DNA from 2 places in the Streptomyces sp. NPDC041970 genome. Region 2 is predicted to be linked to the other one. Evidence: riboswitches for the same ligand, from Rfam matches in the RefSeq annotation. Region 2 holds a riboswitch; the other holds the start of a gene.
What was found. Region 2 has a riboswitch for S-adenosylmethionine ahead of thrC (threonine synthase). Riboswitches for the same ligand answer to the same signal wherever they lie in the genome.

Region 1 (15,239 bases), on a different contig from region 2:
CTCGCCGACCGCGCGCAGGAACCGCTCGATGTGCTCGTCCGGCGTGCCGGCGCCGAAGCTGACCCGGATGGCGTTCAGCGACCTCTCGCCCGGCTCGGCCTCCGGCGCGCCGCACTCGCCGGGCTCCTGCGGGTCGCTGCCGAGGAGGGTGCGCACCAGCGGGTGGGCGCAGAAGAGGCCGTCGCGCACGCCGATGCCGTACTCCGCGGAGAGGGCCGCGGCGAAGTGCGAGCTGTTCCAGCCGCGCACCACGAAGGAGATGACGCCGACGCGGGGCGCGTCGTCGCCGAACAGCGAGAGCACCCGCACCTCGGGCACCTCCGCGAGCCCCGCGCGGACCCGGCGCACCAGCTCCTGCTCGCGGGCGACCAGGTTGTCGAAGCCCGCCTCGGTCAGGGCCTTGCAGGCGGAGGCGATCGCGTACACGCCGATGACGTTGGGCGAACCGGCCTCGTGGCGGGCGGCCGTGGTGTGCCAGTCCACCTCCACCCCGCCGTCGGCGCGCCGGGCGACGGTGCGGGAGGCGCCGCCGCCGGCGAGGTACGGCTCGGCGGCCCGCAGCCAGTCGGCGCGGCCCGCGAGGACGCCGGAGCCGAAGGGCGCGTACAGCTTGTGGCCCGAGAAGGCGATCCAGTCGACGTCCAGTTCCGCGAGGTCCACGGGGTGGTGGGGGGCGAGCTGGGCGGCGTCCAGGACGATGCGGGCGCCGTGCGCGTGGGCGGCGGCGGCCAGCTCCTTGACCGGCCACAGCTCGCCGGTCACGTTGGAGGCCCCGGTGACGCAGACCAGCGCCGGGCCGTTCGGGGAGGACTCCCGGTCGGCGAGGGCCCGCTCCAGGGTGGTGACGGCCTCGGCCGGGGTGCGCGGCGCGTCGAGGTAGGTGACCCGCGCGTCGCGCCAGGGCAGCAGGGACGCGTGGTGCTCGGTCTCGTACACGAAGACCTGGCAGTCGGCGGGCAGCACGGCGGCCAGCAGGTTGAGGGAGTCGGTCGTCGAACGGGTGAAGACCACCTGGTCGTCCGCCCGGCAGCCGAGGAAGTCGGCGACGGTGCGGCGGCTGTTCTCGAAGAGGTCGGTGGAGAGCTGCGAGAGGTATCCGGCCCCGCGGTGGACGCTGCCGTAGTACGGGGCGTAGGCGGCCACGTCGTCCCAGACCCGCTGGAGGGCCGGGGCGCTGGCCGCGTAGTCGAGGGCGGCGTAGGCGACCTCGCCGCCGGTGACGAGCGGGACGGTGACGTCCCGCCCCAGCACGGGCAGCGGGGCGCGGAGCGACGGGTCGAGGGCAGCGGTGGAGACGGACATGGCGGACTCCCGTAACAGGCAGGCGAGATCCGTGCGCCGGCGGGTACGCGGCAGCGCAGGAGAAGGGGGAAGAACGCGCCGGAGAAGGGCGCGCGGAGGGGCGATGCGCCCCAGGGCCGGACGGCCCTATCGCATTCGCTTGCTCACAAGAGGCTCCCTAGGGACCAGGACCCCGGGGGCTGGCATCCGCCGGATGCCTAGGGGCCCGCGCTTGCCGCGGACCTCGCTGCCCACGGCCTGGTCTTCACCCGGGGCACCCCGCCACGGACGGAGGGTTGCCGGACAGCGGGCCGGGGCCGTAGTCGCTGTCACTCATGACCTGCCCAGCATCCTGCCATACGCGGCCGTACGCGCAAGGGCGCAGTCCGGATGCCGGACTGCGCCCTGCGTCACACCGCGGGCCCCTGGGGCTCAGGCGTTGCTGGCTTCCACCCAGCGCTCCAGGGTCCGCTTGGCCGCCCCGGAGTCGACGGCCTCGGCGGCCACCAGGATCTTCGCGGCGATCTGCTCGGCGAGCGTGCCCGGACCGGGGTCCAGGGCGACCAGCGCCGCCGCCGAGTTGAGCAGCACCGCCTCGCGCACCGCGCCGCCCTCGCCGTCCAGCAGGCGGCGGGCGACGTCGGCGTTGTACGAGGCGTCGGCGCCGCGCAGCGCGGAGACGGGGACGAGCGGCAGCCCGACGTCGCGCGGGTCGAACGCCTCCTCGCGGACCGCGCCGTCGCGGACCACCCAGACCCGCGAGGTGGCGGTGGTGGTCAGCTCGTCGAGCCCGTCGTCGCCGCGGAAGACCAGCGCGGAGTTGCCCCGGTCGGCGAGGACGCCCGCGACGATCGGGGCCATCCGGGCGTCGGCCACCCCGACGGCCTGGGCGCGCACCTGGGCCGGGTTGGTGAGGGGTCCCAGGATGTTGAACGTGGTCTGCGCGCCCAGCTCCCTGCGCGCCTTGGCGGCGTAGCGCAGGGCGGGGTGGAACTTGACCGCGAAGCAGAAGGTGATGCCGGCCCGCTCGGCGACCTCCACGACCCGCTGCGGGGTCAGCTCCAGGTTGACGCCGAGCTTCTCCAGCACGTCGGAGGAGCCGCTGGCCGAGGAGGCGGAGCGGTTGCCGTGCTTGACCACCTTGGCGCCGGTGCCGGCGATGACGATCGCGGACATGGTCGAGATGTTGACCGTCTTGGCGAGGTCGCCGCCGGTGCCGACGATGTCCACGGTGCGGCCGGGCACGTGGATGGTCCGGGCGTGCGCGTACATCGCCCGGACCAGTCCGGTGACCTCGTCGACGGTCTCGCCCTTGGCCCGCAGCGCGACGGCGAACCCGGCGATCTGCGCGTCGGTCGCCTCGCCGCTCATGATGCGGTCCATGGCCCAGGCGGTCTCCTCGGAGGAGAGGTCCTCGCCGCGCAGCAGGGGGTTCAGCAGGCCGGGCCAGGAGTGGTCCGCCACGCTGTCGCCGCCACTCGGGGTCACAACGTTCATGGTCCGCTCCAGGGGTCCACAGTCGGTCTAGGGGTGGCCCCACCCTATCCAGGCGGGAGGGGACGCGAAGAGCCCCGTCCATCGGGTGGACGGGGCTCTCGCGGTGGCGATCAGCTCAGGTGATCAGTGGTGGCCGTGGCCCTCGGTGATCTCCTTGTACTCCTCGGGGGTGGGCTTGGGGATCTGGTTGCCCTCGCCGTAGTACCCCTGGCTGAGCTTGGCGCGCAGCTTCTGCATCGGGGAGATCTTGCGCTTGACGCCGTTCTCGTCGACCGCGGGGCCGAGCTCGAGCGGCTTGTACTGCTCGTGCGCGGTGAGCGTGTGCAACTGCTCCTGGGACAGCGGCTCGTGGACCTCCACGAACTCACCGTGCGGCAGCCGCTTGATGATGCCGCTCTCGCGGCCGTGCAGCACCTTGTCCCGGTCGCGGCGCTGGAGGCCGAGGCAGATCCGCTTCGTGACGATGAACGCGATGACCGGTCCGGCGAAGAAGAAGATCCGGACGAACCACGTGATGGCGTTCAGCGACAGGTGGAAGTGCGTGGCCCACAGGTCGTTCCCACCGCCGACGAGGCCGATGAAGTACGCCGTGATCCAGGCGACGCCGAAGGCCGTCCGGGTCGGGGCGTTGCGCGGGCGGTCCAGGATGTGGTGCTCGCGCTTGTCCCCGGTGACCCAGGCCTCGATGAACGGGTAGACCGCGATCGCGGAGAGCACCACGCCGAAGAGGACCAGCGGGATGAACACGCCCAGGGCGAGCGTGTGGCCCCACAGGTTGATCTCCCAGCCGGGCATCGCACGGACCAGCCCCTCGGCGAAGCCCATGTACCAGTCGGGCTGGGCGCCGGTGGACACCTGGTCCGGGCGGTACGGGCCGAGCGCCCAGATCGGGTTGATCGTGGCGATGGCCGAGATGATCGCGATGACGCCGAAGACCAGGAAGAAGAACCCTCCGGCCTTCGCCATGTAGACCGGCAGCAGCGGCATACCGACGACGTTCTTGTTGGTCCGGCCGGGGCCCGCGAACTGCGTGTGCTTGTGGTAGAAGACCAGGATCAGGTGGGCCACCAGCAGGCCGAGCATGATGCCGGGCAGCAGCAGGATGTGGACCGAGTAGAACCGGGCCACGAAGTCGTGGCCGGGGAACTCGCCGCCGAACAGGAACATCGAGATGTAGGTGCCGACGATCGGCACCGACAGGATCGCGCCCTGGGTGAAGCGGACGCCCGTACCGGAGAGCAGGTCGTCCGGGAGGGAGTAGCCCGTGAAGCCGGTGAACATGCCGAGCACGAACAGCAGGAAGCCGAACAGCCAGTTGATCTCGCGCGGCTTGCGGAAGGCGCCCGTGAAGAAGACGCGCATCATGTGCACGAACATGCCCGCGAGGAAGATCAGCGCGGCCCAGTGGTGGATCTGCCGTACGAGCAGACCGCCGCGGACCTCGAAGCTGATCTTCAGCGTGGAGGCGTAGGCCTCCGACATCCTGATGCCCTGCATGGGCTCGTACGGGCCGTGGTAGACGACCTCGTTCATGCTCGGCTGGAAGAACAGCGTCAGGTACACACCCGTGAGGATGATGATGATGAAGCTGTAGAGCGCGACCTCACCGAGCATGAAGGACCAGTGGTCCGGGAAGATCTTGCGCATGTTGGCCTTGGCCAGGCCGTAGATGCCCAGCCGGCCGTCCGCCCAGTCGGCGACCCGCTCGCCCGCGGGCGCCTTGCGCTGACCCGCCTGGTCGGCGGACGGGTTGGTTGTCGCAGTACTCATCCGCGCTCCCAGAAGGACGGGCCGACGGGCTCGTCGAAGTCACCGAGCGCCTCGAGGTTGCCCTCGCTGTTCACACCGATCCGCAACTGCGGAAGGGGGTGGCCGGCCGGACCGAAGATGACTCGGGCGCCGTCGGAGAGGTCGAAGGTGGACTGGTGGCACGGGCAGAGCACGTGGTGTGTCTGCTGCTCGTACAGGCTGATCGGGCAGCCGACGTGGGTGCAGATCTTGGAGAAGGCGACGATGCCCTCGTGCGCCCACTCGCGCTGGCGCTTGTCCTTGATGTCGTCCGGCTCGATGCGGACGATCATCAGGGCGGCCTTGGCGATCTGCGACTGGAAGTCGTGCGCGTCCTCCTCCAGGCCCTCGGGCATGGCGAAGGTCAGCGAGCCGACCGCGACGTGCTCCGGGCGCAGCGGCTGCATCGTGTTCATGTTCACGAGCTGCTTGCCCTTGGCCCACATGGTGGACCGGAGCTTCTTCTCCGGCAGCGGACCGAGGTCGCGCAGCAGGACCACGCCGGAGAGCGGCACCAGGGCCAGCGCGCCGAACATGGTGTTGCGGATCAGCTTGCGCCGGCCCAGCGCGGACTCCTGGGCGCCGGCCGCGAAGTCGGCGAGCACCTTGGCCTTGACCTCGGGCGGCGCCTCGATCGGGTGGCGCTCGGCGGCGACCTCGACGTCGGACATCAGGGTGCGCGCCCAGTGGACGGCGCCCGCGCCGATGAAGAAGAGGGCGAAGCCCAGGGTGAGGCCCAGGGAGAAGTTGAGCGCGCTCACATGGCCGAAGGGCCAGATGTAGACGATCTTGTCCACCGGGAAGACGACGTAGGAGGCGATGAAGCCCACCGTCGCCAGCATCGAGAGGATGAACATGAACGCGACGGCCCGCTCCGAGCGGTTCGCGGCGCGTTCGTCGAGGTCCTGGATGCGCGGCTTGTGGGCCGGCAGCCCCGGATCGGCGAACGGGTCGCCCGTACCCTCCACCGCGCCGTGCGCGGTCTCCTGCACTACGGGCAGGTTGTCTTCTGGAATCTGTTGGCTACTCATGACTTCTTGGCCTTAGCGGTGTGGGCCGCGACCCAGACGGCGACTGCGACGAGCGCACCCAGTCCGAAGATCCAGGCGAACAGACCTTCGCTGACCGGACCGAGGCCGCCGAGGGCGAGGCCGCCGGGGCTGGCCGTCTCCTCGCCGTTCACGGTCTGGATGTACGCGATGATGTCCTTCTTCTCCTGCTCCGGCATCGTCGTGTCGGGGAAGGAGGGCATACTCTGCGGGCCGGTCTGCATGGCCTCGTAGATGTGCTTGGGGCTCACGCCCTCGAGGTCGGGTGCGTACTTCCCGTAGGTCAGCGCGCCGCCCTTGCCGGTGAAGTTGTGGCACTGGGCGCAGTTGTTGCGGAAGAGGTCTCCGCCCTTGGCCACGTTCGCGCCGGCCGGGTCGACCTGCTTCTCGCTCGGCGTGATCGGGCCGGCGCCCAGCGACGCGACGTACGCCGCGAGCTGGTCGACCTGCGCCTGGCTGTAGATGGCCTTCTTCTTCGGCACCTGGGCGCCCGGCTGCTGCGCGGGCATACGGCCCGTGGTGACCTGGAAGTCGACGGCGGCGGAGCCCACGCCCACGAGGGACGGCCCGTCAGTGGTGCCCTGACCGCCGGTTCCGTGGCAGCTCGCGCAGCCCACGGAGTAGAGCTTCTTGCCCTCGTCGATCGCGAGGGACTGGGCGGTTTCGTCGGCCTGCGCCTTGCCCGCAGGCGCAAACGCTGCGTACAGCCCCCCGGTAGCCGCCAGCGCGAGGAGTAGTACGACGACCGCCGCCAGCGGATGGCGTCGTCGTGCGGAGAGCTTTTTCACGGATTACCCCGGTGTCAGGATCTTCTGCGTCGATGGTGGGTGGGTGCGAGCCCGGTTACTTGATCATGTAGATCGTGGCGAACAGGCCGATCCACACGACGTCGACGAAGTGCCAGTAGTACGACACGACGATGGCGGCGGTGGCCTGTTCGTGGGTGAACCTCTTGGCCGCGTACGTCCTGCCGAGGACCAGCAGGAAGGCGATGAGACCGCCTGTCACGTGCAGACCGTGGAAGCCGGTGGTCAGGTAGAACACCGAGCCGTACGGGCCGGACGAGAGGGAGAGCCCCGCGTCCTTGACCAGCTCGGTGTACTCCAGGACCTGGCCGCCGATGAAGATCGCACCCATCACGAAGGTGATGATGAACCAGGTGCGGAGCTTCTTCACATCGCCCCGCTCGGCGGCGAAGACGCCGAGCTGGCAGGTGAGTGAGGAGAGCACCAGGATGGTGGTGTTCGTCGCCGAGAACGGGAAGTTCAGATGGCCGGCCATCTCCTTCCAGTACTCGGGTCCCGTCACCGATCGCAGGGTGAAGTACATCGCGAAGAGGGCCGCGAAGAACATCAGCTCGGAACTCAACCAGATGATGGTTCCGACGCTGGTGAGGTTCGGTCGATTGACCGACGGGTGCGCGTGCCCGGTTTCTACTGTCGTTGCTGTCGCCACGACCGACATTATGTCGGTCGCTTATCCCGCCCTCACTCCGGGGGGTGCCGTTCGGTGTGTCCGAGCCGTCCGCGGGGGTCCCCCGCTGGGCCGAACGGCCCAGCGAAAGGTCGTCCTTACCGGTGCTGACAGCCAGTCCGGCGGAGTACGATCCGCGCATCGGTTCATGCCCCCAGAGCCCCGACGACGTCGATGTCACGGAGGAACAATGCAGGCGACCGCCACGGTCCTGGTCTACAGCGACGACGCCAACATCCGCGAGCAGGTCAGGCTGGCGGCCGGTCGCAGGCCCGCGGCGGACGTTCCGCCGGTGGAGTTCCTGGAGTGCGCGACACTCCCGGCCGTCCTGGCCGCGCTGGACGGGGGCGGCGTCGACGTCTGCGTCCTGGACGGCGAGACGGCTCCCGTCGGCGGCATGGGCGTCTGCCGGCAGATCAAGGACGAGATCTTCGACTGCCCGCCCGTCCTGCTGCTGATCGGCCGCCCGCAGGACGCCTGGCTGGCCACCTGGAGCCGCGCGGAGTCCGCGGTGACCCTCCCGGTGGACCCGGTGGAGTTCCCCGACGCGCTGGCGGCGCTGCTGCGCCGCCGGCTCGCCGTGGGGGCCTGAGAGGCCCCTGCGGCCCCGTGAGGGGCGCCGCACGCGGCGGGACATCCCCCCGGCCCGCGTCAGACCTGGGGGCGCAGTCGGGCGGCCTGCAGCGTCTGCGGGCTGTCCGGCGCCCCCTCGTGCAGGGCGCTGCCCTTCAGCCACTTCTCCCAGGAGAGGTTCCAGTCCCCGAACCCGTTGTCGAACGGGGTCATGGTCTCCCCCTCGCTGCCGACGACCTCGACGACGTCGCCCTGGCGCACGGTCTCGAAGAACCACTCCGCGTCGCCGGTGCTCATCCCCGTGCAGCCGTGGCTGACGTTGGCGCGGCCCTGGGAGCCGGTGGACCAGGGGGCGGCGTGGACGTACTCGCCGCTCCACGTCACCCGTGTGGCGTAGTAGACCGGCAGGTCGTACGACTCGGAGGAGCCGGCCGCGATGCCGATGCTCTCCCCGCGCATCCGTACGTAGTACTCCTTCGCCAGCACCACCTTGACGCCGTTGCGCGTGGAGAAGCCGGGCTTGCCGGTGGTGACCGGGATGGTGTTGATCACCTCTCCGTTGCGGAGCACGGTCATCGTGTGCTTCGAGGCGTCGGTCAGGGCCTCGATCCGGTCGCCGGTGGAGATCTTCAGGGGCTTGGCCTCCGCCCCGTACAGGGCGTTGGCCACCTTGATGCCCGCGAGGTTGGAGCGCACCTCGATGGTGGCGTCGGCGGGCCAGTACTCCTTCGGGCGGTAGTGCAGCTTCTTGGCGTCCACCCAGTGCCAGGATCCGGTGACCGCCGGGGTGGAGCGGACCTTGAGGGCGCGCTCCACGGTGGCCCTGGCCGCCTTGTCGGTGACCGGAGCGCTGAGTTCCGCCGTGATGGGCTGTCCGACGCCGTAGGTGCCCGCCTGCGGGCCGAAGGCCACCTTCAGCAGCTTCTTGGGCGAGGAGGTGTCGAAGGAGAGCGTGCGGGCGCCCGGAGCGCCGTCGCCGTTCTCGGTGGCGACCCTGACGGTGTATCCGGTGCCGGCCGCGAGCGGGGCGGTGGAGCGCCAGCGCCGGCCGTCGGCGGACAGCTCGCCCGCGAGGTGGCGGCCCGCGGTGTCCACGGCGCTCACGTCGGTGATGCGGCCGTCGCCGCCGCTGACGGTGACCTCCAGGGGCTTGTCGGGGTCGGCCTTCCTCTCGTCGGAAGGGCCGTTGAAGGAGACCTGGTCGCCCGCGTCGTACGTCTTCGTCGAGAGCGGGCGGTCCTCGGGCGAGCCACAGGCGGTCGCACCCGCGGCGAGGGTCACGACCAGCAGGGTGCAGCTCACTACGGTGCGGATGCGCGGCGTGTGGTTCATGGCCCCACGCTAAGAAGACTCGTCCGTTCCAGCGCGTTCTATGACTGCAAACGAGCGAAGGGCCCGCGTCGCTGCGAGCGTCGCGGGCCCTTCGTGGTGTAGCGCGTGTCACCTGCCGGCAGGCGTCACTGGGTGCGGTTCTCGCCCCGGTAGTACTCGAAGACCCAGCCGAAGAGGCCGATCAGGAGCAGGGGGGCCGAGAAGTAGAGCAGCCACCAGCCGAAGACGACGCCCATGAAGGCGAAGGCGCCGCCGACCGCCAGGGAGAGCGGCTGCCAACTGTGCGGGGAGAAGAACCCCAGCTCCCCCGCCTCGTCGGCGACGTCCGCCTCCTTGTTGTCCTGGGCCATGGCGTCCACCCGGTTGGCCGTGAAGGCCAGGTAGAAGCCGATCATCACGGCCAAGCCGAAGGCCAGGAAGAGGGCGGTGGTGCCGACCGGCTCCTTGGACCACACGCCGTACGTGACGGCCATGGCGAGGATGAAGACGCTCAGCCAGATGAACATCTGTCCCTGGATCTTCACTTGCCTGCCTCCTTGCCGCCGGCGAGGGCCTTGTCCGACTCACCGTGGTACTCGAGCTGTTCGAGCGCCGCGATCTCCGGGTGGTGCAGGTCGAACGCCGGGGATTCCGAGCGGATGCGCGGCAGCGTGAGGAAGTTGTGCCGCGGGGGCGGGCAGGAGGTCGCCCATTCGAGGGAGCGGCCGTAACCCCACGGGTCGTCGACCTCGATCTTCTTGCCGTACTTGGCGGTCTTCCAGACGTTGTAGAAGAACGGCAGCATCGACAGGCCGAGCAGGAACGAGGAGATCGTCGAGATCGTGTTCAGCGCGGTGTAGCCGTCGGCGGCGAGGTAGTCCGCGTACCGGCGGGGCATACCCTCCGCGCCGAGCCAGTGCTGCACCAGGAACGTGCCGTGGAAGCCCACGAACAGGGTCCAGAACGTGATCTTGCCGAGCCGCTCGTCCAGCATCTTGCCGGTGAACTTCGGCCACCAGAAGTGGAAGCCGGAGAACATCGCGAAGACCACCGTGCCGAAGATGACGTAGTGGAAGTGCGCGACGACGAAGTACGAGTCGGAGACGTGGAAGTCCAGCGGGGGTGAGGCCAGGATGACGCCGGTCAGACCACCGAAGGTGAAGGTGATCAGGAAGCCGACGGCCCAGAGCATCGGTGTCTCGAAGGACAGCGACCCCTTCCACATCGTTCCGATCCAGTTGAAGAACTTCACGCCGGTGGGTACGGCGATCAGGAACGTCATGAAGGAGAAGAACGGCAGCAGCACACCGCCCGTGACGTACATGTGGTGCGCCCACACCGTCACCGAAAGGCCGGCGATGGCGATCGTCGCGGAGATCAGACCGATGTAGCCGAACATCGGCTTGCGGCTGAATACCGGGATGACCTCGGAAATGATGCCGAAGAACGGCAGGGCGATGATGTACACCTCTGGATGGCCGAAGAACCAGAAGAGGTGTTGCCACAGCAGTGCGCCGCCGTTGGCCGCGTCGAAGATGTGCGCGCCGAATTTGCGGTCCGCCTCCAGCGCGAAGAGCGCGGCGGCCAGGACCGGGAAGGCCAGCAGGACCAGCACACCGGTCAGCAGGACGTTCCAGGTGAAGATCGGCATACGGAACATCGTCATGCCGGGCGCGCGCATACAGATGATCGTGGTGATGAAGTTGACCGAGCCGAGGATCGTGCCGAAGCCGGAGAAGGCCAGACCCATGATCCACATGTCGGCGCCGACGCCCGGCGAGCGGACCGCGTCCGACAGCGGGGAGTAGGCGAACCAGCCGAAGTCGGCCGCGCCCTGCGGGGTTAGGAAGCCGGCCACCGCGATGAGCGAGCCGAAGAGGTACAGCCAGTACGCGAACATGTTCAGCCGCGGGAACGCCACGTCGGGCGCGCCGATCTGCAGCGGCATGATCCAGTTCGCGAACCCGGCGAACAGCGGCGTCGCGAACATCAGCAGCATGATCGTGCCGTGCATCGTGAACGCCTGGTTGAACTGCTCGTTCGACATGATCTGCGTGCCCGGACGGGCCAGCTCGGCGCGCATGAAGAGCGCCATGAGTCCGCCGATGCAGAAGAACACGAACGACGTGACCAGGTAGAGCGTACCGATCGTCTTGTGGTCAGTGGTGGTCAGCCACGTGACGACGACATTGCCCGGCTGCTTGCGCCGCACCGGCAGCTCGTCCTCGTACGAGTCGTCTGCCGGCGTGGCACCCTGAGGTTCGTTGAGGATGCTCACAGTTGGTTCTTCTCCGCATTCCTGGCCGGGTCCGTCTGCTCGATGCCTGCCGGCACGTAGCCCGTCTGACCCTTCTCCGCCAGCTCCTTGAGGTGCTGCTGGTAACGCTCGGGGGAGACGACCTTGACGTTGAAGAGCATCCGGGAGTGGTCGACGCCGCAGAGCTCGGCGCACTTGCCCATGAAGGTGCCCTCCCTGGTGGGAGTGACCTCGAACGCGTTGGTGTGGCCGGGGATGACGTCCTGCTTCATGAGGAACGGCACCACCCAGAAGGAGTGGATGACGTCGCGCGACGTGAGGATGAAGCGGACCTTCTCCCCCTTCGGCAGCCACAGGGTCGGGCCCGGATTGCCGTTCTGGGGGTTGCGGGTACCGGGCACGCCCACGTCGTGGACGCCGCCGGCGCCCTGGGGGAACTCGTCGCGGTAGCGGTCGGGGATGGCGTCGAGTTCCTTGGGGATCTCGTTGCCCGCCGCCGGCTGACCGTCCACCTTCTCGACGTAGTTGAAGGCCCAGCTCCACTGGAATCCGACCACGTTGATGGTGTGGGCGGGCTTCTCGGAGAGTTCGAGGAGCTTCGATTCATCGCGCGCGGTGAAGTAGAAGAACACCGAGACGATGATGAGGGGAACCACTGTGTACAACGCCTCGATGGGCATGTTGTACCTGGTCTGCGGAGGTACCTCCACCTTGGTCCGGCTACGCCGGTGGAAGAAGACGCTCCAGAGGATCAGCCCCCAGACAAGGACACCCGTGACGAGCGCTGCCGCCCACGAGCCTTGCCAGAGGGAGAGAATCCGAGGAGCCTCTTCCGTCACCGGGGTGGGCATACCGAGGCGGGGGAAATCCTCCCAGTTGTATGAACAACCGGAGGCCGTCGCCAGGACCAGGCCCGCAGTCAGCACCTGCGGCAGCTTCCGCCGCATCGGGCGCCGCGACGAGCGGTCGGAGCCGTTGGGACTCACGTAGCGCCTTCCCGAGAGTCTCGCCCGCACGGTCGGCGCGCCCGTATGTCTCTGGTCGGTCGCCGGCCCTGACGCGGGCAGGGGTTTGGATGTTTATGCGGACCAAACCCTACTGGACGCTATTTGGGGCCGCGCGGGGAGGGTGCCCAACGCGCCGCCCGACACCCCCAAGGGGTGGAACGCGGTCCTCCACCCCTCTTCTGACGCCCTCTCGCCCGCCCCGACGGCCGGGCGGGCCCCCTGGTGGGGCCGGGTGCGGGCTAGCGTGGCGGCGTGCCCTACTTCGACGCCGCCTCCGCCGCCCCCCTGCACCCCGTCGCACGCCAGGCGCTGCTTGCCGCGCTCGACGACGGCTGGGCCGACCCCGCCCGCCTGTACCGCGAGGGGCGGCGGGCCCGGCTGCTGCTGGACGCGGCCCGCGAGACCGCCGCGGAGGCCGTCGGCTGCCGCCCGGACGAGCTGGTGTTCACCCCTTCGGGGACGGTCGCGGTGCACTCGGGAATTGCCGGCGCTCTTTCGGGGCGTCGGCGTGTCGGCCGGCGGCTGGTGGTCTCGGCGGTCGAGCACTCCTCGGTGCTCCACGCGGCGGCGGCGCACGAGGCCGCGGGCGGGGTGGCCGCCGAGGTCCCGGTGGAGCGGTCGGGGGCGGTGGACCCGGCGGCGTACGCCGAGGCGCTGCGGGCGGACACCGCGCTGGCCTGCCTCCAGTCGGCCAACCACGAGGTGGGCACCGAGCAGCCGGTGGCCGAGGTCGCCGCGGCCTGCGCCGGCGCCGGGGTCCCCCTGCTGGTGGACGCGGCCCAGTCGCTGGGCTGGGGGCCCGTCCCCGAGGGCTGGTCGCTGCTGGCCGCGAGCGCGCACAAGTGGGGCGGCCCGGCCGGGGTGGGGCTGCTCGCCGTCCGCAAGGGGGTGCGCTTCTCGCCCGGAGGGCCGGCCGGGGAGCGGGAGTCGGGACGGGCGCCGGGGTTCGAGAACCTGCCGGCGATCGTGGCGGCGGCGGCCTCGCTGCGCGCCGTGCGGGCCGAGGCGGCGGCGGAGTCGGCGCGGCTGCGGGCCCTGGTGGACCGCGTCCGGACGGTGGTGGGCCGGACGGTGCCCGATGTGGAGGTGGTGGGCGACCCGCGGCGGCGGCTGCCGCACCTGGTCACCTTCTCGTGTCTCTATGTCGACGGGGAGACGCTGATGGACGAGCTGGACCGCAGGGGCTTCTCCGTGTCGTCCGGCTCGTCCTGCACCAGCAGCACGCTGACGCCCAGCCACGTCCTGAAGGCGATGGGCGTCCTCTCGGAGGGGAACGTGCGGGTGTCGCTGCCTCCGGGCACGCCCGAGGCGGACGTGGACCGCTTCCTGGAGATCCTGCCCGGAGTGGTCGCGGAGGTGCGCGAGCGCCTGGGGGCCCCGGCGCAGGCGTCCCCCTCCCCCGAGCCCGCCGCCTCCCTGGTGGTCGACGCGCTGGGCCGGCGCTGCCCGATCCCGGTGATCGAACTGGCGAAGGTGATCGGGGAGGTGGCGGTGGGCGCCACGGTGACGGTCCTCGCCGACGACGAGGCCGCGCGGCTGGACATCCCGGCGTGGTGCGAGATGCGGGGGCAGGAGTACGTGGGCGAGGAGCCGGCGGACCGGGGCGCGGCCCATGTGGTCCGCCGGCTCGTCTGACCGGTCGTGGCGGCGGGCCGCCTACGCCAGGTGCCGGCTGACCTCGGCGGCGGCCTCGTCGCCGTACGCCTTGGTGAAGCGGTCCATGAAGGGGGCGCGGCGCAGGGTGTACTCCTGGGTGCCGACGGTCTCGATGACGAGGGTGGCGAGCATACAGCCGACCTGGGCGGCCCGTTCCAGGCTGACGCCCCAGGCCAGGCCGGAGAGGAAGCCGGCCCGGAAGGCGTCGCCGACGCCGGTGGGGTCGGCCTTGGTCTCCTCCTCGGGGCAGCCGACCTCGATGACCGGCTCGCCGACCCGCTCGATGCGCACGCCGCGCGCCCCGAGGGTGGTGACCCGGTGGCCGACCTTGGCGAGGATCTCCTCGTCGCTCCAGCCGGTCTTGGACTCGATGAGCCCCTTCTCGTACTCGTTGGAGAAGAGGTACGTGGCGCCGTCGAGGAGGATGCGGATCTCCTCGCCGTCCATCCGGGCGATCTGCTGCGAGAAGTCCGCGGCGAACGGGATGTTCCGGGAGCGGCACTCCTCGGTGTGGCGGAGCATCGCCTCGGGGTCGTCGGCTCCGATGGAGACGAGGTCGAGGCCGCCGACGCGGTCGGCGACGCTCTTCAGCTCGATCAGGCGGGCCTCGCTCATGGCGCCCGTGTAGAAGGAGCCGATCTGGTTGTGGTCGGCGTCGGTGGTGCAGACGAAGCGCGCGGTGTGCAGGACCTCGGAGATGCGGACCGAGGCGGTCTCGACGCCGTGCCGGTCGAGCCAGGCGCGGTACTCGTCGAAGTCCGCCCCGGCGGCGCCGACCAGGATCGGGCGGGTGCCGAGCAGGCCCATGCCGAAGCAGATGTTGGCGGCGACACCGCCCCGGCGCACGTCGAGGTTGTCGACCAGGAAGGAGAGGGAGACCGTGTGCAACTGGTCCGCGACCAGTTGGTCGGCGAATCGGCCGGGGAACGTCATCAGGTGGTCGGTGGCGATGGAGCCGGTGACTGCGATACGCACGGGGAGGCTACTCCTGCGGAAGGCGAAGGGCCGTGACTGCTCCCTCCGGGACGGCGTGACAGTTCACGCTACCGGGTGGCCCCGCGGTCGGGCACAAGGGGAAACTACCCGATAGTAGGGCCTTCTGCCCGAGCGGTGGCCGTGGTTACGGTGCGGACATGGCGAACCCCATCGCATCTCCCGAGCCGGAACCGAGTCTGGCCGCCCTGCGCGGCGACTGCGCGAGGATGGCGCCGCACTGGGTCGTCCCCGCGCGGACCTCCCCCGCGCCGGTGGAGCGGCCCCGTCTGCACGGCGTCACGGTCCCGCCCTCGTCCACCCGGTTGGTCGACGCGATGGCCGACTACGGGGACTGAGCGCGGGCTGCGTCTC
Region 2 (15,239 bases):
TCAACCATGCAGAATCGCCCCCTCCGCTTCTGGTGCGGAGGGGGCGATTTCTCGTACGGAGGGAACGGCCGCGACGCGCGCCGGGCGGCGACCCGGCGTACGCGGGGGCGCCACGGCTCACGCGGGGCCGGTCCGGTTCACGCGCGGGCGCGATGGGAAGGCTGGGGTGCGCGGGCCGCCGTGCGGCACCCCCCGTAGCGCGTCAGCAGCCCGTAGCGCGTCAGCAGCCGCCGGCGACGGCGGGGATGATCGAGATGCCCGCGCCGTCCGGCGTGGCCGTCTCCAGGCCGCCCTCGAAGCGCACGTCGTCGTCGTTGACGTACACGTTGACGAAGCGGCGCAGCTTGCCCTGGTCGTCGAGGACGCGGGCGGCGATGCCGGGGTGGTCCTTCTCCAGGGACTCGATGACCTCGGAGAGCTTCGCGCCCTCGGCGGTGACCTCGGCCTGCCCACCCGTGTACGTACGGAGGATGGTGGGGATGCGGACCTTGACGCTCATGCTGGTGCCCTTCTTCCTGCGGTCTGGGGTGGTCAGGCGGAGGCGAGGCCCGCGCTGCGGAACGCTTCCAGGCTCGGCTTGATGGTCGCCGTGGCCTGCGAGGTCGCGGAGACCGCGTCGAGCGTCTTGAGGCCGTCACCGGTGTTCAGCACGACGGTGGTGAGCGTCGGGTCGATCACGCCGGCCTCGATCAGCTTCTTGGTGACGCCGACCGTCACCCCGCCCGCCGTCTCGCCGAAGATGCCCTCGGTGCGCGCCAGCAGCTTGATCGCGTCGACGACCTGCTCGTCGGTCACGTCGTCCACCGCGCCGCCGGTGCGGCGGGCGATGTCGAGGACGTACGGGCCGTCCGCCGGGTTGCCGATGGCCAGGGACTTGGCGATGGTGTTCGGCTTCTGCGGGCGCACCACGTCGTGACCGGCCTTGAAGGCGGCGGAGACCGGGGAGCAGCCCTCGGCCTGGGCGCCGAAGATCCTGTACGGCCGGTCCTCGACCAGGCCCAGCTTGATCAGCTCCTGGAACCCCTTGTCGATCTTCGTCAACTGGGAGCCGGACGCGATCGGGACGACGATCTGGTCCGGCAGCCGCCAGCCGAGCTGCTCGCAGATCTCGTACGCCAGGGTCTTGGAGCCCTCGCCGTAGTACGGCCGGAGGTTGACGTTGACGAAGCCCCAGCCCTCGCCGAGCGGGTCGCCGATCAGCTCGGAGCAGAAGCGGTTGACGTCGTCGTAGTTGCCCTCGATGCCGACCAGTTCACCGCCGTACACGGCGGCCATGACGACCTTGCCCTGCTCCAGGTCGTGCGGGATGAACACGCAGGAGCGCAGTCCGGCGCGGGCGGCGGCGGCGCCGACGGCCCCGGCCAGGTTGCCCGTGGAGGAGCAGGACAGGGTGGTGAAACCGAAGGCGCGGGCGGCCTCGACGGCGATAGCGACGACGCGGTCCTTGAAGGAGTGCGTCGGGTTGCCGGAGTCGTCCTTCACGTACAGGCCGCCGGTGACGCCGAGTTCACGGGCGAGGTTGTCGGCCTTGACCAGCTTGGTGAAACCGGGGTTGAGGTTGGGCTTCTCCGCGACGTCCGCCGGGACGGGCAGGAGCGGGGCGTAGCGCCAGATGTTGTCCGGGCCGGCCTCGATGCGCCGGCGCAACTCCTCCGGGGAGCCGGTGGGCAGGTCGTACGCCACTTCCAGCGGGCCGAAACAGGAGGCGCAGGCGAAGATCGGGCCGAGTTCGAAGCGTTCTTTGCACTCGCGGCAGGAAAGCGCGGCGGCGGGTCCCAGATCCGGGGACGTGATGGTCTGACCTTCAACTGTCTGAACAGCCATGATGGCGGAGGCCCTCTCTCCTCATCTTCCTCACGACGCGTTTCGCCGCGAGACGGAATTGGCACCTTCCCCACCGTGACCTCGCGGTCGGCAGGAGGGTTGCCGGGACTTCAACGGGCCGTTCCCTCAGTCCCTCTGGATGAGCTGTGTGGCACGGGATCTTCGATCCCGGCGTTTGTGGGCGGTCCGACCCCGACATGCGAGGGTGATCCGCGTTGTTCAAGACTGTAACCGAAGCACTGGGCCGTTGAGATAGTCGTCCGTACGGCGAGATGGATCACACACAGGGAGTTCAGACCGTGCTCGAAGAGGTGGAACGCTGGTTGACCAGGCGTTCCTGGTCGTCCGCAGACCGCCCGCCCGCGCTGCTCGCCGACGTCCGGGACGCCGATCCCCGGCGTGCGTCGGTGAGCGTGGTGCTGCCCGCGCTGAACGAGGAGGCGACGGTCGGCGCGATCGTGGCGACGATCCGGCGCGAACTGATGGAGAAGGTCCGCCTCGTGGACGAGCTCGTGGTGATCGACTCCGGTTCCACCGACGCCACGGCCGCCGTCGCGCGGGCGGCGGGCGCACGGGTGGTCCACCGGGACGCGATCCTGCCCCGCATACCGGCCGTGCCCGGCAAGGGCGAGGTCCTGTGGCGCTCGCTCCTGGTGACCAGCGGGGAGATCGTCTGCTTCGTCGACGCCGACCTGCTGGACTTCTCGTCGGACTTCGTCTCCGGCACGGTGGGTCCGCTCATCACGGACCCCGGCGTCCAGTTCGTCAAGGCGATGTACGACCGCCCGCTCGGCGACAGCGCGGGCCAGGGCGGCCGGGTCACCGAGCTGGTGGCGCGTCCGCTGATCAACCTGCACTGGCCGCTGCTGGCCGGTTTCGTCCAGCCGCTGGGCGGCGAGTACGCGGTGCGCCGCTCGCTGCTGGAGCGGCTGCCGTTCCCGGTCGGTTACGGGGTGGAGCTGGGGCTCCTGGTGGACGCGCTGCACACCGTGGGCCTGGACGCGCTGGGCCAGGTGGACGTCGGCGTACGCAGACACCGCCACCAGGACGGCCGGGCGCTGGGCCGGATGGCGGCGACGATCTACCGCACCGCCCAGGTGCGGCTCTCGCGGGGCCACCTGGTGCGGCCGGTGCTGACGCAGTTCGAGCGGGAGGAGAGCGGCTTCGTCCCGCGCACCCACGCGGTGGACACCGAGGAGCGGCCCCCGATGCGGGAGATGGCGGAGTACGCGGAGCGACACGCGGCGTGAGGCGGGGCGGTCGGGGGCGGTCGGCGTGCGCCGCGTACGGGCGGAGGCGCGGGTGGCGCGCCGCGTACGGGCGGGGGCGCGGCACGATCGGGCGTACGCCGCAGGCGGGACCGGCGCGGGCAGAACGCTGACGCGGACGAGCACGGCGTCGCGGGCGGGACCCGGCGCGGGCGGGAACGCCGCCCCGGACCGGCACGGCGGCGCGGGCGGTGGCTTCCGCCGCAGGTAATCGCGTTTGACGGCTTCCCTTACGGGCTAGGTTCCGCTACATGGTCTCTGAGCTCGCCGAACCCGCAGCCCCCGCCACCGCCCAGGTCCTGGTCGCGTCCAACCGCGGCCCGGTCTCGTACACGCTCGGTGAGGACGGTTCGCTCGACGCCAAGCGCGGCGGCGGCGGACTCGTCTCGGGTCTGAGCGCCGTCGACGACAAGCTGTGGGTCTGCGCGGCCCTCGGGGACGGGGACCGCGAGGCGGTGCGGCGCGGGGTCGGGGAGCCGGGCGTCCGGATGCTCGACATCGACGCGGAGGTGCACGCCGACGCCTACAACGGCATCGCGAACTCCGTGCTGTGGTTCGTCCACCACCTGCTCTACCAGACCCCGGTGGAGCCGGTCTTCGACGCGGAGTTCCGGCGGCAGTGGGCCTCGTACGAGGCGTACAACCGGGCCTTCGCGCAGGCGCTGGCCGAGGAGGCGGGCCCCGGAGCGGCGGTCCTGGTGCAGGACTACCACCTGACCCTGGTGCCCGGAATGCTCCGCGAGCTCCGCCCCGACCTGCGGATCGGCCACTTCTCGCACACCCCGTGGGCTCCCGTCGACTACTTCCGGCTGCTTCCCGACGACATCGGCGAGCAGGTGCTGCGCGGCATCCTCGGGGCGGACCGGGCGGCGTTCCTGACCCGCCGCTGGGCGGACGCGTTCATCAACTGCTGCACGGAGATCCTGGGCGGGACCGGCCGCACCCGCATCGGCGTGCACGGACTCGGCGCGGACGCCGACTTCCTGCGGCGGCGCTCGCACGAGGCGGACGTCGACGAGCGGATGGCGGCGCTGCGGGAGCAGGTGGGCGAGGGCCGCAAGACCATCGTCCGGGTGGACCGCACCGAGCTGTCCAAGAACATCGTGCGCGGCCTGCACGCGTACCGGACGCTCCTGGAGACCCACCCCGAGTGGCGCGAACGCGTCGTCCACGTGGCCTTCGCCTACCCCTCCCGCCAGGACCTCCCCGTCTACCGGGACTACACGGCGGCGGTGCAGAGCCTGGCCACCGAGATCAACGGGGAGTACGGCACGGAGAGCTGGACGCCCGTGGTGCTCCACGTCAACGACGACTTCGCCCGCTCGCTGGCCGCGTACCGGCTGGCGGACGTGGCCCTGGTCAACCCGATCCGCGACGGCATGAACCTGGTCGCCAAGGAGGTCCCCGTCGTCTCGGACGAGGGCTGCGCGCTGGTCCTGTCACGGGAGGCGGGGGCCTACGAGGAGCTGGGCGAGGACGCGATCGTCGTGAACCCGTACGACGTGACGGGCACGGCCGAGGCCCTGCACGAGGCGCTGACGATGAGCGCGGACGAACGCTCCCGGCGCTCCGAGCGCCTGGCCGAGGCGGCGACCGCCCTGCCCCCGCAGCAGTGGTTCCTGGACCAGCTCGACGCGCTGCGCAAGGACTGAGTCCGGCCGGACGGAACAGCCCCGGCCCCCCGCGCACTCCGGGGGGCCGGGGCTGTTTGCCGTCATCCGACCGGTCACACCCGGTCGGTCAGGGGCATATCTCGGTCACATCCGGTCGGCCAGCGCCGCCAGGAGGGCGACGACCGCGGCCGGGCCGGGGACCGCCAGGTCGGCGCGTTCGGCCAGCTCGGGCACCTCGGTGCTGCCGCTGCACACCAGCAGGCCGGGGACGCCGTCCGGGGACGCCGTCCGCAGCTCCTCCACCGCGGCGAACGCGGCGAGGTCCCCGAGGTCGTCGCCCGCGTACAGAACGGACCGGGCGTCCCGCTCCCGTACGAACGTCTTGAGCGCGACGCCCTTGTCCACGCCGGGCGGACGCAACTCCAGGACCAAGCGGCCCGGTTCGACGATCAGCCCGTGCGCGGCGGCCAGGGCGTCCAGCGGCCCGCGCAGCGTCTCGAACGCCGCCTGCGGGTCGTCGGCGCGCCGGGTGTGGACGGCGACGGCCCGCCCCTTGTCCTCCACCCACGCCCCGTGGGAGACGCCGAACTCCTCCAGTACGCCGGGGAGTTCGGCCCGTACGGCGTCGACGCCCGGATGCGGGGCGGGGGCGCTGACGGTGCCGGTCCCGGCGTCCCAGCGCTCGGCGCCGTAGTGGCCGAGGACGACGAGGCCCTCCAGACCGGGGACCCCCGCGAAGCCCCCGTTGCGCACGGCGACCTCGGCGGGGCGGCCGGTGATCACGGCTACGGCGGCGACCTTCGGGGCGAGCGCGGCGAGCGCGGTCACCGCGCCGGCATGGGCGCGGGCCTGCTCGGGGTCCGGGACGATGTCGGCGAGGGTGCCGTCGAAGTCGAGCGCGATCACCGCGCGGTCGGGCCGGTCCAGCAGGGCCTTCAGCCCCTCGCGGCCGGCGGGGGTGGCCGGGTTCGGCAGAGTTTCCGGGTGACTGGCCATGCGCCGAGCTTATCGGGTGGCCGCCCGCGAGGGGCGGGGCCGGGCCTCCGCCCCCGTACCGCCACCGGGGCCGCCGGGACCGTCGCGGCCACCGCCGGAGGCGGGCGCAGAGGCCCTTCGCTGGGGGCTCAGGTCGGGCCTGGGCCGGGGGCCGAGGTCGGGCGGTCGGGTCCGGTTCGGCGGCGATCATCGCCGGAGGGGCCGAGAGGCCGGGAGACCAGGGCCTGGAGGCCGGCTCGCGTGCAGCCTCCGAGGGCGCCCGGACCGCCACGACCGCCGCGGGAAGCCGGGGCGGGAAGCCGGGGCCAGGAGGCGGGGCCGGAGCCCCAGGCTCGTCGCCGCAGGCCCGGAGCCGTCAGCCGCCCCGTTCAGCGGCGGTCGCGCTTCGCCGCGCGCACTCTGCGCAGCCGGTTGACCGTGACCGGGTCCTCCCGCAGCGCCCGCTCGTCCTCGATCAGCGCGTTCAGCAGTTGGTAGTAGCGGACCGGCGAGATCCCCAGCTCCTCGCGGATCGCCCGCTCCTTCGCGCCCGGCCCCGACCAGGGCCGCCGCTCCAGGGCCAGCAGCGCCCGGTCCCGCTCGGACAGCTCGGCCGGGTCCGGGGCGGGCTCGGGGCCGGGCTCGGGCGCCGGTTCGGCGTCGGGGGCGGGGTCGGATGCTGCTCCGGGGTCGGGGGCGGTCATGTCAACCAACCTAACGCCCGCCCCCGACACCGCATCCGGGGTGCGCCGCCCGGCCGCCCGCCCCGCGACCGCCGCTCCGCCGCCTCCGGCCCGCCCCCCGACCGCTACTCCGCCGCCTCCGCCCGCGTCGCCTCGGCGGATATCCCGCCGAGCACGCTCTCCGGGTTGCTGCCCGGCGCGACCGCCCCGCCGATGTTCTTCTTGATCGCGTCGCTCACGGCGGCCCACGACGTCTTGCCGAACGGCGGCAGCGTCGAGTTCGGCAGGGCCGCCAGGAACTTGCGCATCTTGCGGTGCTTCTCGTCCGCCTCCATCGCGGCGGAGGCGCTGCCGGTGACCGGCAGCATGGTGTACTCCTCGGCGAAGTCGAGCACGTTCCGGTCCGAGTAGACGAAGTCGAGGAACGTGCCGATCTCCTTGCGGTGGCCGTTCTGCTTGAAGCCCATCATCCAGTCGGCGACGCCCATCGAGCCCTTGGTCGGCCCGTCGACGCCGGGCAGCGGCACCATGCCGACCTTGACGCCCTCGGCCTCGGCCTTGTTCATCAGCGTGGGGTGGCCGTTGAGCATCCCGACCTCGCCCTCGGTGAACGCCGCGAACGCCTTCTCCCGGTCGAGTCGGTCCGGGGGGACGGGGCCGGTCAGGCCCTTGCCGACCAGGTTGTCCCGCAGCCAGCGCAGCGTGGCGACGTTGGCCGCCGAGTCGATGTCGTACGCGCCGACCTCGTCGGTGTAGCCGCCGCCCCCGCTGAGCAGCCACATCAGGGTCTCGGCCTGCGCCTCCTCCTGGCCGAGCGGCAGGGCGAAGGGGTAGGCGACGCCCTTGGCCTTCAGCGCGGTGGCGGCGGCCAGGATGTCGCCCCAGGTCTCGGGGGCCTCCAGGCCCGCCCGGTCGAAGAGCTTCTCGTTGTAGAACAGCAGCCGGGTGCTGGCGACGAAGGGGAGCCCGTACAGCGTGCCGTCGATCTTGCCCGCGTCGGTCAGCGACGGCAGGAAGTTCGCCGTGGTGCGGATGGCGAGGGTCTCGTCGGCGGTGTAGAGCTTGCCGTCCTTGGCGTAGTTCGCGTACGCGCCGATCTGGGCGACGTCCGGGGCCTTGCCGGCCTCGACCATCTCGGCGACCTCGCGGTCGACGTCCTTCCAGGCGTAGACGCTGACGTCGACCTTGATGCCGGGGTGCTCCTTCTCGAAGGCGGCCGCGACCCGGCTCCAGTACTTCTCGGAGGTGTTGGACGGCCCCGTGCCGTAGTCGGCGGCGACCAGCTTCAGGGTCACACCGCCCGAGCCGCTGTCACCGCCGCAGCCCGACAAGGTCACTGCCATCGCCAGCGCGGCCACCGCCGCGGTCAGACTCGTCAAACGCCGCTGCACAGCCTCGCCCATCCTCGTTGATCGTCTCTGCCCTGGTCGGCGTGTCCGGCGTGCTCGTGCGGCCGTCCTCGTCGTGACCGCGCCACCCTGCCCCGACATCGTCCGGATGAACGACGATTTTCCCCCATTGGCGAACCGGCGGTCTACACCACTGGAGTATCGCTTCGGCAACGCACACGCGCCCCGGCGGTGACAACTGGCGTACGCGCCCTGGTAGTCAGGGGCTCCGCACCGTATGTTGGTCCAGACCTTTATCCCCGTTTCCCCTCGGGGCGGGGTGTCGATTCCCTCCCTTCTCGGGAGGTAAGCGGCACGGTCCACTGCGCCCATCATTTTGTATGGATGCGCAACAAACCGCGCTAGTGGACTAGACCTTTTGGGGGTCGGCGGGCGAAACTGTCTCCCGTGAGACATGTCATCGCCCTCGATGTGGGCGGCACCGCAATGAAGGCCGCGCTGGTCGGGGCCGACGGCACGCTGCTCCACGAGGCGCGGCGGGCCACCGGCCGCGAGCGCGGCCCCGACGCGGTCGTCGAGTCGATCCTCGCGTTCGCGGCGGATCTGCGCCGCCACGGCGAGGAGCACTTCGGCGAGAGCGCCGTCGCGGCCGGGGTCGCCGTGCCCGGCATCGTCGACGCCGAGACGGGGACCGCGGTGTACGCCGCCAACCTGGGCTGGCACGACGTACCGCTCCGGGCCCTCCTGCGCGGCCGCCTCGGCGACATCCCGGTCGCCCTCGGCCACGACGTCCGCACCGGCGGGCTCGCCGAGGGCCGCATCGGGGCCGGGCGGGGAGCGGACCGCTTCCTCTTCGTCCCGCTGGGCACCGGCATCGCCGGGGCCATCGGCATCGGGGGGACCATCGAGGCGGGCGCCCACGGGTACGCGGGTGAGATCGGGCACATCGTGGTCCGCTGGGACGGGCCGGAGTGCGGCTGCGGCCAGCGCGGCTGCCTGGAGACCCTGGCCTCCGCCGCCGCCGTGACACGGGCCTGGGCCGCCGCCTCCGGCATCCCCGACACGGACGCCGCGGACTGCGCGAAGGCCGTCGAGGCGGGCGACCCGGCGGCCGTCCGGGTCTGGGCGGACGCGGTCGACGCGCTCGCCGCCGGGCTCGTCACCGCGCTCACCCTGCTGGACCCCCGCACGCTCATCATCGGTGGCGGGCTCGCCGAGGCCGGGGAAACCTTGTTCACACCACTGCGTGCGGCCGTCGAGGAACGCGTCACGTTCCAGAAGCTGCCCCACATCGTCCCGGCGGCCCTCGGGGACACCGCCGGATGCCTGGGCGCAGGGCTGCTCGCCTGGGATCTACTCTCCACGGAGGTTTCCGCCTGATGGCCGGACGCGCAGCAGACAGCACCGTTCTCGCGGGCGGACGGGTGGTGCTGCCCACCGGCACCGTCGAGGACGGCCGGGTGACCGTCGAGGGCGCCCGGATCGCGGCCGACGCGCCGGAGGGCGCCCGGATCGTGGACCTCACCGGCCACTGGGTGGTCCCCGGCTTCGTGGACATGCACAACCACGGCGGCGGCGGGGCCTCCTTCACCTCCGGCACCGTCGACGAGGTCCTCACCGGCATCCGCACGCACCGCGAGCACGGCACCACCACCCTGGTCGCCTCCATGGTCACCGGCGAGATGGACTTCCTCGCCGAACGCGCCGGCATCCTCTCCGAGCTGGTCGAACAGGGCGACCTGACCGGCATCCACTTCGAGGGCCCGTTCATCTCGCCGTGCCGCAAGGGCGCCCACAGCGAGCAGCTTCTGCGCTACCCCGACCCGGCCGAGGTCGGCAGGCTGGTGGACGCGGCGCGCGGCGCCGCCCGCATGGTCACCCTCGCCACCGAGCTGCCCGGCGGCCTGGACTCCGTACGGCTGCTCGCCGAGCGCGGGGTCATCGCCGCGATCGGCCACACCGACGCGACGTACGACCAGACCGTCCTGGCGATCGACGCGGGCGCGACCGTCGCCACCCACCTGTTCAACGCCATGCCCCCGCTCGCCCACCGCGAGCCCGGTCCGATCGCCGCCCTCCTGGAGGACGACCGGATCACCGTCGAGCTGATCAACGACGGCACGCACCTGCACCCGGCCGTCCTGGAGATGGCCTACCGCCACAAGGGCGCCGACCGGGTCGCGCTGATCACCGACGCGATGGACGCCGCCGGCTTCGGCGACGGGGAGTACCAGCTCGGCCCGCTCGCGGTCGAGGTCCGCGACGGGGTCGCCCGGCTGGTGGAGGGCGGCTCCATCGCCGGCTCCACCCTCACCCTGGACACCGCCTTCCGGCGGGCCGTCACCGTCGACCGGATTCCCGTCGAGGACGTCGTCCGCTCCATCTCCGCCAACCCCGCCCGGCTGCTCGGCGTGGACGACCGGGTCGGTTCGCTGGAACCCGGCAAGGACGCCGACCTGGTCGTGCTCGACGAGGACTTCGTCCTCAAGGGCGTCATGCGCCGGGGCGAGTGGATCGTCGAGCCCAAGACGGCCTGACCCGCCGGGCGTCCGCGCCCGGACCCCTCCCGCGTGGCGGGGCGGCGGCCGACCCCCGGTACGGGGTCGGCCGCCCCTCCTTTGGCATGATCACCTGCGCGCCGCACACGGGTGCGGGCCGTGGGAGCCACGGACCGAGGGAGGGACGGCACAGGTGATCCTGACCGTCACGCTGAACGCGGCGCTCGACGTGGCCCACACCGTCGACGCGCTCGTCCCCCACACCACGCACCGGGTCGGCGAGGTGGCCGAACGCCCCGGCGGCGCGGGCCTCGGCGTCGCACGGATCCTCGCCGCGCTCGGCCACGAGAGCGTCGTCACCGGCTTCGCCGGCGGCCCCACCGGCGACGTCCTGCGCTCCCTGCTCGCCCCGCTGCCGCCGCGCGACGCCCTGGTGCCCGTCGCCGGGAACACCCGCCGGACCCTGACGGTCACCGACCGGTCCACCGGCGGCGCCACCCGGCTCGACGAGCCCGGACCGCAGGTGAGCCCCGCCGAGTGGGCCGCCTTCCTGCGCACCTACGAGGACCTCCTCGCCTCCGCCGACGCGGTCGCCCTCTGCGGCGGCCTGCCGCCCGGCATCCACGTCGGCGCGTACGCGGAACTCGTCCGCACCGCCCGCGCCGCCGCCGTCCCCGTCCTGCTGGACACCGCCGGCGAACCGCTGCGCCGGGGCATCGCCGCCCGCCCCGACCTGGTCAAGCCGAACGCGGAGGAACTGGCCCGGCTGACCGGCTACCGCGAGCCGCTGCCCGCCGCCGGGGACGCCCGCCGCCGGGGGGCCCACGCCGTGGTCGCGTCCCTGGGGCCCCAGGGCCTGCTCGCCGTCACCCCCCGGGGCCTCTGGCGGGCCGCCCCGCCCGCCGCCGTGCGCGGCAACCCGACCGGCGCGGGCGACGCGGCGGTGGCGGGGCTGCTGTCCGCGCTGGTCGAGGGGGCGGACTGGCCGGACCGGCTGGCGCGCGCGGCGGCCCTGGCCGCGGCGACGGTGCTCGCCCCGGCGGCCGGCGCGTTCGACGCGGCGGCCTACGCGGAGCTGCTGCCGCGCGTCGTCGTGGAGCCGTGCACGCCTACGCCCTGACCACCGGGGCGGTGGTCAGGGCGTAGGTCCTACGGATCACGGCCGTCGGTCGCGTCCGGAGGCGGGCGTGCGCCCGGCGCATGTGCCCGGAGGCGCGCGCCTGCCGAACGTGTCCGGGGACCGTGCTCGCCGGACGTGTCCGGGGAGCCGTGCCCGCCGGGTGCGTCCTGTCTGCCGTGCTTGCCTTCTGCGCCTGCCGGACGGATGCGAGCGCTCGCGCCTACCGGATGTGTCCGGCCTTCAGCTCCAACTGGTCGAGGTTGGCGTCGCACGCGTCGCCCGTCTCGCACGAGAGCTTGAGCGTGTTCGAGCCCTTGTCGAGCTGGACGTAGGCGAACGTGTTCGTCCAGCCCTTCGACAGGTCGCCCTCGGGGGCCTGCGCGAAGTTCTTCATGTTGATGGAGCGGGGCGCCTGCGCGTTGACCGTCAGGGTCGTCTTCGCGTCCTTGCCGGGCACGCCGTACGTCACGTACAGGGTGTACGCGCCGGCCTCGGGGACCTCGACCGTCCAGGTGGCGGACCGGCCGACCTCGTTGAGGTTGATGTAGTTGCCGTTCGCGCCCTTGGCGCCCGCGACCGAGTTGTCCAGGGAGGCCGTGCCGCCCAGGGTCAGCGTCGCCGCGTCCTGCTTCGGCAGCTCGACCGGCTTCGGGGTCTTCTCGGGCTTCTTCTCCGGCTTCTCGGTCTCCTGGACCTCGTCGGACGGGCCCTGCGTGGAGGCTGCCTCGTTCTTCTTGTCGCCCTTGTCGCCGTCCTCGCCCGTGAGCAGCGCGGCGCCGATGCCTATGAGGACCACCGCGACCACGGCGACCGCCGCGATCAGCAGCGCCTTGGTATTCGGTCCACCGCGACCGGGGGCGCCGTGGCCGCCCTGCGCCGGGGCGTGCGCGGAGGGCGCGCCGCCGGGGTACGTCTCGGGGGCGGCGTACTGCGCGGTGGGCCGGCCGTGCTGCTGCGGGGGGTAGCCGTAGCCGCCCTGCTGGGGCGGGTAGCCGTACCCCCCCTGCTGCGGGGCGGCCTGCTGCCCGTACTGGCGCTCGCCCACGGCCCGCACCTGGTTGTACGACGTTCTGGGCACGCCCGGCTGGGGGGCGGGACCCGGATAGCCGTAGCCGCCCTGACCTGGCGGCTGCGCGCCCGCCGCCTGTCCGTCCGCGTACAGGTAGCCGAACGGATCGTCGTCCTCGGGCTTGCTCGCGCCGTTGTTCCCGGCCGTCATCCCTGGGTCACTCCTCACCATGTCGCCAGCCGTCGCCGACCGGCCGAGCCTACCTCGAACGGAGCAGAGCCCGAATTGCGCTCACCCCCCTCGGGAGGCCCCGAAGAACGGGCACGGCGTGCCGGAGGAACCGGCCGTGAACGTCAACCGGCTCTGCGGTGAACCTTCGAACGGGACCGCTTCTCCACGTACATCCGCTGGTCCGCGGAGCGCAGCACCTCTTCCACCGTCATGCCGCACTCGGCCCACCCGATGCCGAAGCTGGCGCCGACCCGGACGGCCCGGCCATCGACCCTGATGGGCGGAATGATGGCATTTCTCAAGCGTACGGCCAGGTCAGCGGCGTCCGCGGCGCCGAGGCCGTCGGCGAGGACGACGAATTCGTCACCTCCGAGCCGGGCGACGGTGTCGCCGTCGCGCACGCAGGCCCCCAGCCGCCGGGCGACCTCGATGAGCACGGCGTCCCCGGTGTGGTGCCCGAAGCGGTCGTTGATGGACTTGAATCCGTCCAGGTCGCAGAAGAGGACCGCGAGCCCCTTCGTCCCGTCGTCGCGCTCCGGGTCGGGGGCGACCGCGTGCACGTGGTGGTCGTAGAGGCCGCCGCCGGGGATCTGCTCCCCCTCGTACGCGTCCAGGGCGCTGCCGTGGGTCAGGGACGACTCGACGTCCCCGTACGCCGCGTCCAGCGCCTCGATCGCGGTGGTGGCCGGGGAGTAGGGGCGCTCGCAGATCCGGTCGCTGAGCCGCGACTTCAGCTCGGCGCTGTTGGGCAGCCCGGTCAGGGCGTCGTGGGAGGCGCGGTGGGCGAGGTTCAGTTCGAGGCGCTTGCGCTCCTCGATGTCCTCGACGTGGGTGAGCAGGAAGCGCGGTCCGTCGGCGGTGTCCGCGACCACCGAGTTGCGCAGCGAGACCCAGAGGTACGTGCCGTCCCGGCGGCTCAGCCGCAGCTCGGCCCGGCCGCCCTCGGCGGAGGTCCGCAGCAGGGTGCCGATGTCCTCGGGGTGGACCAGGTCCGCGAAGGAGTAGCGGCGCAGCATGGAGGCGGGGCGGCCCAGCAGCCGGCACAGGGCGTCGTTGGTGCGCAGCAGGCGGCCGTGCTGGTCGCCGCCCATCTCCGCGACGGCCATGCCGCTGGGCGCGTACTCGAAGGCCTGGCGGAAGGACTCCTCGCTGGCCCGCAGCGCCTGCTGCTCCCGCTCCAGGCGGACCAGGGCGCGCTGCATGTTGGCGCGCAGCCGGGCGTTGCTGATCGCGATGGCGGCCTGGGAGGCGTACATCCGCAGCGCTTCGCGCCCCCACGCGCCGGGGCGGCGCCCGTTGCGCGGCCGGTCCACGGAGAGGACGCCGAGGAGGTCCTGCCCGCCGCCGGAGGCGTGCATCGGGGCGTAGAGCCGGTCCAGCGGATGCCACTCGTCCTCGAAGCGGGGCTCGGGCCCCTCGGTGTGCCACTGGGGCACGTCGTCGTCGAGCAGCACCCAGCCCTCGGTGTGCGGGATGAACCGGATCCCGTCCCAGTCCTCGCCCATGGACAGCCGGCGCTCCCAGGAGGCGCGGGGGCCGACGCGCCCGGTGATCAGGGCCTCGGCGGTCTCGTTGCCCGCGAAGGCGGCGATGACGAGGTCCCCGTCGGGCCGGACGAGGTTGACGCAGCCCAGCTCGTACCCGAGCCCGGTGACGATGCCGTCGGCCACGCTCTGCAGGGTGTCCGCCAGGCTCCGCGCCGTGTTGAGATCAGCGACGGCCTGATGCAGCCGCCGCATGGTCGCCAGGCGGACGTACGGCTCCGACTCGGCCTCCATTGCTCGCACTCCCCGAGACCTCGACAGCAACTCCAGGTTTCATATCGACGTACTTGTTGCAGTGTCACGGCCACTGAATCACAGTGAGCTGTGCACCCGGTACACAGGGTCAGCAGAAAATGGACTCTGTGACCCAAGTCACGCGAGATGCCCCTGGGGCGCCCCGGCGGTCGCGGGCCCGGCGACGGGTCCTAGGACCGGCCTGGTCCCCTGGTCCGATGCGCCCGCCCGGCCCGCCCGGTTAGCGTGCGGGTGTGCTCCCCACGACTCCCCCCGCCCCGCGTCCCCGGCCCGTCCCCCATGCTGAGGGGGTGAGCAACGACGAGTTCCGCGCCGCCCTGGCCCGCCTGGCCGCCGGGGTGGTCCTGGTCACCGCCCAGGAGCCGCCCCTGGACGAGCACGGCCGGGGCGAGGACGTCGGCATGACGGCGACCGCCTTCATGTCGGTCTCCCTGGACCCGCCCCTGGTGATGGTGAGCCTGCGCAACGACTCCCGCATGGACGACCTGCTCTCCGAGCAGCCCCTGTGGGCGGTCTCCGTGCTGGCGGCGAGCCAGCGGCACATCGCGGGGCGGTTCGCCATGAAGGGCCGGATCAGCGACCGGCTGCTGTTCGAGGACGTCCCGTACGTACGCGGCGGCACGAGCCGCGCGCCGCTGATCGGCGGGGCGCTGGCGACGCTGGAGTGCCGTACGGAGCAGCGCGTGGTGGCGGGGGACCACACGCTGGTGATCGGCCGCGTGCTGACGGCGGAGCTGCCGAGCCCGGAGGGCGAGCCGCTGACGTACTTCAAGGGGCGCTACCGGCATCTGGGGTGATGGCGGGGGGTGTGCGGCGGGCCGGGGGCCGGGGGCCGGGGGAACGGCTGGGGTTCCGCTCGGCGACGGCTGA

Region 1: linked by a shared signal. The riboswitch ahead of ACZ6EJ_RS25000 (aminotransferase class V-fold PLP-dependent enzyme) and the one ahead of thrC (threonine synthase) in region 2 are both predicted to bind S-adenosylmethionine.

Annotation. Positions count from the first base shown of each region.
Region 1 is NZ_JBVJCD010000072.1:182-15,420, forward strand. It holds gene ACZ6EJ_RS25000 (aminotransferase class V-fold PLP-dependent enzyme) at 1-1,302, opposite strand, end outside; SAM riboswitch class IV at 1,505-1,622, opposite strand; gene trpD (anthranilate phosphoribosyltransferase) at 1,714-2,778, opposite strand; gene qcrB (cytochrome bc1 complex cytochrome b subunit) at 2,902-4,548, opposite strand; gene qcrA (cytochrome bc1 complex Rieske iron-sulfur subunit) at 4,545-5,597, opposite strand; gene qcrC (cytochrome bc1 complex diheme cytochrome c subunit) at 5,594-6,403, opposite strand; gene ctaE (aa3-type cytochrome oxidase subunit III) at 6,459-7,079, opposite strand; gene ACZ6EJ_RS25030 (hypothetical protein) at 7,279-7,680, shown strand; gene ACZ6EJ_RS25035 (L,D-transpeptidase) at 7,740-8,993, opposite strand; gene ACZ6EJ_RS25040 (cytochrome c oxidase subunit 4) at 9,119-9,517, opposite strand; gene ctaD (aa3-type cytochrome oxidase subunit I) at 9,514-11,250, opposite strand; gene ctaC (aa3-type cytochrome oxidase subunit II) at 11,247-12,215, opposite strand; gene ACZ6EJ_RS25055 (aminotransferase class V-fold PLP-dependent enzyme) at 12,489-13,871, shown strand; gene ACZ6EJ_RS25060 (carbohydrate kinase family protein) at 13,893-14,867, opposite strand; gene ACZ6EJ_RS25065 (hypothetical protein) at 15,026-15,223, shown strand.
Region 2 is NZ_JBVJCD010000011.1:26,640-41,878, forward strand. It holds gene ACZ6EJ_RS08575 (MoaD/ThiS family protein) at 221-499, opposite strand; gene thrC (threonine synthase) at 532-1,824, opposite strand; SAM riboswitch class I at 1,843-1,970, opposite strand; gene ACZ6EJ_RS08585 (glucosyl-3-phosphoglycerate synthase) at 2,124-3,074, shown strand; gene ACZ6EJ_RS08590 (alpha,alpha-trehalose-phosphate synthase (UDP-forming)) at 3,344-4,744, shown strand; gene otsB (trehalose-phosphatase) at 4,850-5,701, opposite strand; gene ACZ6EJ_RS08600 (DUF3263 domain-containing protein) at 6,070-6,384, opposite strand; gene ACZ6EJ_RS08605 (extracellular solute-binding protein) at 6,489-7,766, opposite strand; gene ACZ6EJ_RS08610 (ROK family protein) at 8,199-9,092, shown strand; gene nagA (N-acetylglucosamine-6-phosphate deacetylase) at 9,092-10,249, shown strand; gene ACZ6EJ_RS08620 (1-phosphofructokinase family hexose kinase) at 10,404-11,330, shown strand; gene ACZ6EJ_RS08625 (carbohydrate-binding protein) at 11,551-12,549, opposite strand; gene cdgB (diguanylate cyclase CdgB) at 12,693-14,348, opposite strand; gene ACZ6EJ_RS08635 (flavin reductase family protein) at 14,660-15,166, shown strand.